DNA from 2 places in the Streptomyces vietnamensis genome. Region 2 is predicted to be linked to the other one. Evidence: riboswitches for the same ligand, from Rfam matches in the RefSeq annotation. Region 2 holds a riboswitch; the other holds the start of a gene.

What was found. Region 2 has a riboswitch for glycine ahead of gcvT (glycine cleavage system aminomethyltransferase GcvT). Riboswitches for the same ligand answer to the same signal wherever they lie in the genome.
Region 1: another riboswitch for glycine. It lies ahead of gcvP (aminomethyl-transferring glycine dehydrogenase); the one in region 2 lies ahead of gcvT (glycine cleavage system aminomethyltransferase GcvT).

Annotation. Positions count from the first base shown of each region.
Region 1 is NZ_CP010407.1:1,434,812-1,438,460, forward strand. It holds gene gcvP (aminomethyl-transferring glycine dehydrogenase) at 1-2,026, opposite strand, end outside; glycine riboswitch at 2,207-2,306, opposite strand; gene SVTN_RS06225 (PRC-barrel domain-containing protein) at 2,420-2,794, shown strand; gene SVTN_RS06230 (DNA polymerase IV) at 2,849-3,649, opposite strand, start outside.
Region 2 is NZ_CP010407.1:5,869,978-5,873,626, reverse strand. It holds gene SVTN_RS26500 (enhanced serine sensitivity protein SseB) at 1-155, opposite strand, end outside; gene SVTN_RS26495 (AAA family ATPase) at 579-1,223, opposite strand; glycine riboswitch at 1,383-1,482, shown strand; gene gcvT (glycine cleavage system aminomethyltransferase GcvT) at 1,643-2,767, shown strand; gene gcvH (glycine cleavage system protein GcvH) at 2,845-3,225, shown strand; gene glyA (serine hydroxymethyltransferase) at 3,258-3,649, shown strand, end outside.

The sequences.
Region 1 (3,649 bases), 4.4 Mb from region 2:
CGGCCTCGTGGACCTCGGCGCAGATGTCGGCGACGTGCTCCTCGAACACACCGTGCGTGGACGGGTAGGTGATCATCAGCACGGACAGCTCGTCGCGGTACTGGGCGATCTTGGCGCGCAGGTCCTCGACGTCGACCTCGCCGTCGTCGGCGGTCTTGACGACGACGACCTTCATGCCGGCCATCACCGCGGAGGCGGCGTTGGTGCCGTGCGCGGAGGACGGGATGAGGCACACGGTGCGCTGCTCGTCCCCGTTGGCGCGGTGGTAGGCGCGGACGGCGAGGAGACCGGCCAGCTCGCCCTGCGAACCGGCGTTCGGCTGGATCGACACCTTGTCGTAGCCGGTGACCTCGGCGAGGCGCTCCTCCAGCTCGGTGATGAGGGTGACGTAGCCCTGCGCCTGCTCGATCGGGGCGAAGGGGTGGATCTGGCCGAACTCGGGCCAGGTCACCGGCTCCATCTCGGTGGTCGCGTTCAGCTTCATGGTGCAGGAGCCGAGCGGGATCATGCCGCGGTCGAGGGCGTAGTCGCGGTCCGCGAGCTTGCGCAGGTAGCGCAGCATCGAGGTCTCGGAGCGGTGCGCGTGGAAGACCGGGTGGGTCAGGTACGCGTCGGAGCGCAGCAGACCGGCGGGCAGCGCGTCCTCGGTGGCGGCGTCCAGGGCCTCGATGTCGCCGGCGACGCCGAAGGCGCCCCAGACGGCGGCGAGCTGCTCGCGCCCGGTGGTCTCGTCGCAGGAGACCGAGACGAGGTCGGCGTCGACGCGGTGGAGGTTCACCCCGGCCTCGCGGGCGGCGGCGACGACCTCGTCGGCCTTGCCGGGCACGCGGACGGTGAGGGTGTCGAAGAACGAGCCGTGGACGACCTCGACGCCACCGGCGGTGAGCCCGGCGGCGAGGACGGCGGCGTAGCGGTGCGTGCGCTCGGCGATCTGCTTCAGACCGTCCGGGCCGTGGTAGACGGCGTACATGCCGGCCATGACGGCGAGCAGCACCTGGGCGGTGCAGATGTTGCTGGTGGCCTTCTCGCGGCGGATGTGCTGCTCGCGGGTCTGCAGGGCCAGGCGGTAGGCGCGGTTGCCGTCGGCGTCGACGGACACGCCCACGAGGCGGCCGGGCAGGGAGCGGGCGTGCTTGTCCTGGACGGCCATGTAGCCGGCGTGCGGACCGCCGAAGCCCATGGGGACGCCGAAGCGCTGCGTCGTGCCGACGGCGATGTCGGCGCCGAGCTCGCCCGGCGAGGTGAGCAGGGTGAGCGCGAGCAGGTCGGCGGCGACGGTGACGATCGCGCCGAGCTCGTGGGCGGCGTCGATCAGCGGCTTGATGTCGCGGACGGCACCGGAGGCACCCGGGTACTGGATGAGCACGCCGAAGACGCCGCGCTCGGCGACCTCGGCGGGGATGCCGGCGCTCAGGTCGGCGACGACGACCTCGACGCCGGTCGGCTCGGCGCGGGTCTCGATGACGGCGATGGTCTGCGGCAGGGCGTCGGCGTCGACGAGGAAGACACCGTTCTTGACCTTGCCGACACGGCGGGAGAGCGCCATGGCCTCGGCGGCGGCGGTGCCCTCGTCGAGGAGGGAGGCGCCGGAGGTGGGCAGACCGGTGAGGTCGGCGACCATGGTCTGGAAGTTCAGCAGGGCCTCCAGGCGGCCCTGGGAGATCTCGGGCTGGTACGGCGTGTAGGCCGTGTACCAGGCGGGGTTCTCCATGACGTTCCGGAGGATGACCGGCGGGGTGAAGGTCCCGTAGTAGCCGAGACCGATCATCGGGGCGAGGACCTGGTTGCGGTCGGCGAGCGTGCGCAGCTCGGCGAGGACCTCGGCCTCGGTGCGCGCGGCCGGCAGGCCAAGCGCCTCGGCGTTCTTGATGACGTCCGGCACCGCGGCGGCCGTGAGCTCGTCGAGGGAGCCGTAACCGACCTGGGCGAGCATCTTGGCCCGCGCCTCGGCGTCGGGCCCGATGTGCCGCTGCTCGAACGGGATGCCCTGTTCGAGCTCGGAGAGCGGAGTGCGGTTGGCGGTCATGTACGGAGGCCTCCTGGTCGTCACGACCTGCGAGGGGCACCACGGCGCGGGTACCCGGACGGCCTCCCCCTCTGTCATCTCAACCTGAGAGTTTCACCGGCACGCCTCGCGGCCCGCCGGCTTTCACCGTCGGTGAGAGCGAAATGCCGTCGGACATTCCGCTCTGCTTTCCAGAGTGACCTCGTCCGCGCGGTACAGGGGCCTGAGAGATTCCGGGGAGGATTTGCTCCTTCGGCGCCCACCGGAAGGTTTCTCCGGGGGACTCTCCCGCACGGGGTCGACAGCCACAACCAGCCTACCAGCGAGGTTGCGGCTCCCATCGCTCAAGTGGCCGACATCCCAGTTGTGCACTTTCGTAGGGGTGTAGAGCAGTTGCGACCAGTTGGAGGGACCGTGCAGACCGATATCGATCCGCGCAGCCTGATCGGCCGCAAGGCGTTCGACCGGAACGGACACAAGATCGGAACCGTGGACGAGGTGTACCTGGACGACGCGACCGGCATCCCCGAATGGGCAGCGGTCCGCACGGGCCTGTTCAGCCGGGACGCCTTCGTCCCCCTGGAGCCGAGCGCCCTGCTCGACGACGGGCTCCACATCCCGTACGAGAAGGCCCTGATCAAGGACGCCCCGGACTTCGGCGTGGGCCGCCACCTCTCCCCCGAGCAGGAACTCCAGCTCTACCGCCACTACAGCCTGTCCCTCCCGCCCCCGCCCCCGGACGTCCCGGACAAGGACTTCGGCCGCCTGGCGGGCCAGGACGGCGCCTGAGGCCCCCGGACGACGCGTCCACCGGCACGACCCGCACCGCACGGCCGGTGCGGGTCACGCCGCCGCGTCCCCCCGCACCAGCGGCAACGGCTCCGAGGGCTCGAGCTCCGGGTCGTCCACGGAGAACGTCCGCACCCGGCCCGGCCCGGACCACGGCTCCTCGAACCGCACCGTGACCCGCCCGACCCCGCTCCCCTGGACCCAGCCGGCCCCGTACACGGCGTGCCGCACGTCGCGCCCCGGCATCCAGCCCCGCTCGGCGGTCTCCGTCGCGGTGGAAGGCGCCGCCACCGCCTCCGCGGCCTCCTCGGGCGCGGCCTCCTCCTCCGCCGGCCGCTCCGAGGCCTCGGCCTCCGCCTGGGCGAACAGGTCCTCCTGCGTGTAGTCCGCGAGCCCGCTCACCCCCACCCCCAGCAACCGCACGCCCCCGGTCGTGTCCACGGCCTCCAGGAGCCGCCCCGCGGCCTCCCTGACGACGCCCGGGTCGTCCGTGGGCCCCCGCAGCGTCTCGGACCGGGTGAGGGTCGAGAAGTCGTACCGCCGCACCTTCAGGACGATGGTCCGCCCGGAGTGCCCGGAGGCCCGCAGCCTCCCCACGCACCGGTCCGCGAGCCGTTCGACCTCGATCCGGATCCGCACCCGGTCGTGCAGGTCCACGTCGAAGGTGTCCTCGACCGACACCGACTTGGCGTCCCTCTCGGCCACCACGGGCCGGTCGTCGTACCCCTGGGCCATCCGGTACAGCGAGGCCCCGTGCGCCCGCCCCAGGAGCCGTACGAGCTCGTCCTCGCCCGCCTCCACGAGGTCGGCGACGGTGGTCATCCCGGCGCGCCGCAGGTGCTCCCCCGTGGCCGG
Region 2 (3,649 bases):
TCGAGACTCTGGCTGTCGGGGCCGCCGCCGTTGGGCAGGGGCACCCAGACCGGGCTGCGGCCCAGCACCTCGACCAGTCGGCCTCCGGCCTCGGGGTTCCCGAGTGAGGCGGCAAGGACCTCTTCGAGCTCGTTGCCCGGCCACGTCACGTCCACGGTCGCGTTTCCCCTTCTCGCACGGCCTGCCGCACCGGCCGCCCGGCAGCACCCTAACGCCGCCCCGGCACCGCCGTGGCCAAAAGGGAAGCGTACGGGCGTCCCGGGACGGAAGCGGGACGCCCCCTGCCGCGCCCGCCCTGCCCGGCCGCACCTCCGACCGCGCCCCCGGCCGCCCCGCCCGGCCCGTGTCCGACCACCCCGCTCGGCTCGTATCCGGCCGGCCCGCTCGGCCCGTATCCGGCCGGCCCCCCGGCCCGTGTCCGACCGCCCCGCTCGGCCCGTATCCGACCGCCCCACTCGGCCCGTATCCGACCGCCCCGCCCGGCTCGTGTCCGGCCGGCCCTCGGCCCGCGACCGTCCGGCACCCTGTCCGGCCTCGGCCTTCGTCCGCCCTGCGCCGGCCCGGGGTCTTCAGGCCCCTCAGGCCGCCTCGCGGAAGTCGATCCGGTGGAGGGAGTCGGCGGCGGCGCGGTCGAGGAGGGTCGCCGAGGCGCAGCCGTGCGGCAGGCTGCCGGACTCGGCGGCCCGCAGGAGCCGGCCGACGGCCCTCCGGTGCCGCGCGAAGGCGTACGCGGAGACGCCCCGGCCCCGGGCGTCCTGGCCGGCCCGGGCGATGTCGGGGGTGACGTCGAGGAGGAGCAGGTGCAGGGCGCGGCCGCGGCGTCTCGCCTCGCGGGCGAGCCAGCCGCGCACCCAGGCCTGGGTGCCGCAGTCGTGGACGATCAGGCTCGCGCCGGAGCGCAGGGCGCGGCGCAGCCCGGCGTAGTGCGCGATCCGGACGAGGGGGCGGTAGACGGCGTACGGGAGGAGGCGCGGCATGCGGGCCTCCCAGCGCTCGCGGGCGTCCTGGGAGTCGATGCCGCTGCCCTGGGCGGCGCGCTTCATCAGGGTGGACTTGCCGCTGCCGGGCAGCCCGGAGACGACGACGAGGTCGCCGGCGGCGAAGGTGAGGGCGCGGGGGCCGCGGCCGCCGCGCTCGCGCAGGTCCCGCAGAAGACGGCCACGGGCCCGCTGGGACGGTATGCCGGTGCTCGTCGCGTATGCGCCGGTGTGCTGGATCCTCATCGCTCTCCCCCTGTCGGGCCTCGGAGACCTGAGGAGACCCTTGCCCACGAAGTGTAAAGAGATGGTAATGCGGCACAAGCGATTTGCCCCGCCGACACCGCGTGCGATGATGTGCGCGCCAGGCGCGCACAGTCGCCGCACAACCGCATACCGGCCGCTCGAATCCGCGCGGGAGAGTTCCGGACCGCCGAGCGCGTCCGGGCGCCGAAGGAGCAAGACCCTCCCTTGAATCTCTCAGGCCCCGTACCGCGTGGATGAGGCAGATCTGAAAAGCGGGACACGTCACCGTGTCCCCACCCAAGGTGCAAGCCGAGGATGCTCTCGGTGAACCTCTCAGGTTCCATGACAGATGGGGAGGACGTCCTCGCCCGTCATGTGTTTCGTCACCGATCACGCCCTTGGGACCCGGGAGCCACCCCATGACCACTGCCCCCCGCCTGACCGCCCTCGATGCCCTGCATCGTTCGCTGGGCGCGACCATGACCGACTTCGCCGGCTGGGACATGCCGCTGCGGTACGGCAGCGAGCGCGACGAGCACAACGCCGTCCGCACCAAGGCCGGCCTCTTCGACCTCTCCCACATGGGCGAGATCACGGTCACGGGCCCGCAGGCCGTCGACCTCCTGGACTACGCCCTCGTCGGCAACATCTCCACGGTGGGCAACGGCCGCGCCCGCTACACGATGATCTGCCGGGAGGACGGCGGCATCCTCGACGACCTGATCGTCTACCGCCTCGGCGAGACGGAGTACATGGTCGTCGCCAACGCCTCCAACGCCCAGGTCGTCCTCGACGCGCTGACCGAGCGCGCGGCCGGCTTCGACGCCGAGGTCCGCGACGACCGTGACGCGTACGCCCTGATCGCGGTCCAGGGCCCGGAGTCCCCCGGCATCCTGAAGTCGCTCACCGACGCCGACCTGGACGGTCTGAAGTACTACGCCGGCCTGCCCGGCACGGTCGCCGGCGTCCCCGCTCTGATCGCCCGCACCGGCTACACCGGCGAGGACGGCTTCGAGCTGTTCCTGAAGCCCGAGCACGCCGAGGGCGTCTGGAAGGCGCTGACCGAGGCGGGCGAGGGCGTCGGCCTGATCCCCTGCGGCCTGTCCTGCCGTGACACGCTCCGCCTGGAGGCGGGCATGCCGCTGTACGGCCACGAGCTGACCACCGCCCTCACCCCCTTCGACGCGGGCCTCGGCCGGGTCGTGAAGTTCGAGAAGACGACGAACGAGGGCCGCTTCGTCGGCCGCGAGGCCCTGGAGAAGGCCGCCGAGCGCGCCGAGACCGCCCCGCCGCGCAAGCTCGTCGGTCTGATCGCCGAGGGCCGCCGGGTCCCGCGCGCCGGCTTCCAGGTCGTCAAGGACGGCGAGGTCATCGGCGAGGTCACCTCCGGCGCCCCCTCCCCGACCCTCGGAAAGCCGATCGCGATGGCGTACGTGGACGCGGCGCACGCCGAGCCCGGCACCCAGGGTGTAGGTGTGGACATCCGCGGCACCCACGAGCCGTACGAGGTCGTCGCGCTGCCGTTCTACAAGCGCCAGAAGTGACGCGGTCGTCCCACTTCTCGTCTCACCACGCAAGACCCACGTTCATCAGTACTCCCCCGATCCAGGAGAATCAGGTCATGAGCAACCCCAACGAGCTGCGCTACACCAAGGAGCACGAGTGGCTGTCGGCCGCCGAGGACGGCGTCGCGACGGTCGGCATCACGGAGTTCGCGGCCAACGCGCTCGGTGACGTCGTCTACGCCCAGCTCCCCGAGGTCGGCGACACCGTCACCGCGGGCGAGACCTGTGGCGAGCTCGAGTCGACGAAGTCGGTCAGCGACCTCTACTCCCCCGTCACGGGCGAGGTCGTCGAGGCCAACCAGGACGTGGTGGACGACCCGTCCCTGGTGAACACGGCTCCGTTCGAGGGTGGCTGGCTGTTCAAGGTGCGCGTCACCGGCGAGCCGGACGACCTGCTCGACGCCGACGCCTACACCGCGTTCTCCGCCGGAAACTGAGACCGGGCCCGAGACCCCCTAGGGATCGATTCATGTCGCTTCTGAACACTCCCCTCCACGACCTGGACCCCGACGTCGCCGCCGCCGTCGACGCCGAGCTCCGCCGTCAGCAGTCCACCCTCGAGATGATCGCCTCGGAGAACTTCGCTCCGGTCGCGGTCATGGAGGCCCAGGGCTCCGTCCTCACCAACAAGTACGCCGAGGGCTACCCGGGCCGTCGCTACTACGGCGGCTGCGAGCACGTCGACGTGGCCGAGCAGATCGCGATCGACCGGATCAAGGACCTGTTCGGCGCCGAGTACGCCAACGTCCAGCCGCACTCCGGCGCCTCCGCGAACCAGGCCGCCCTCTTCGCGATCGCCCAGCCCGGCGACACGATCCTGGGTCTCGACCTGGCGCACGGCGGTCACCTCACCCACGGCAT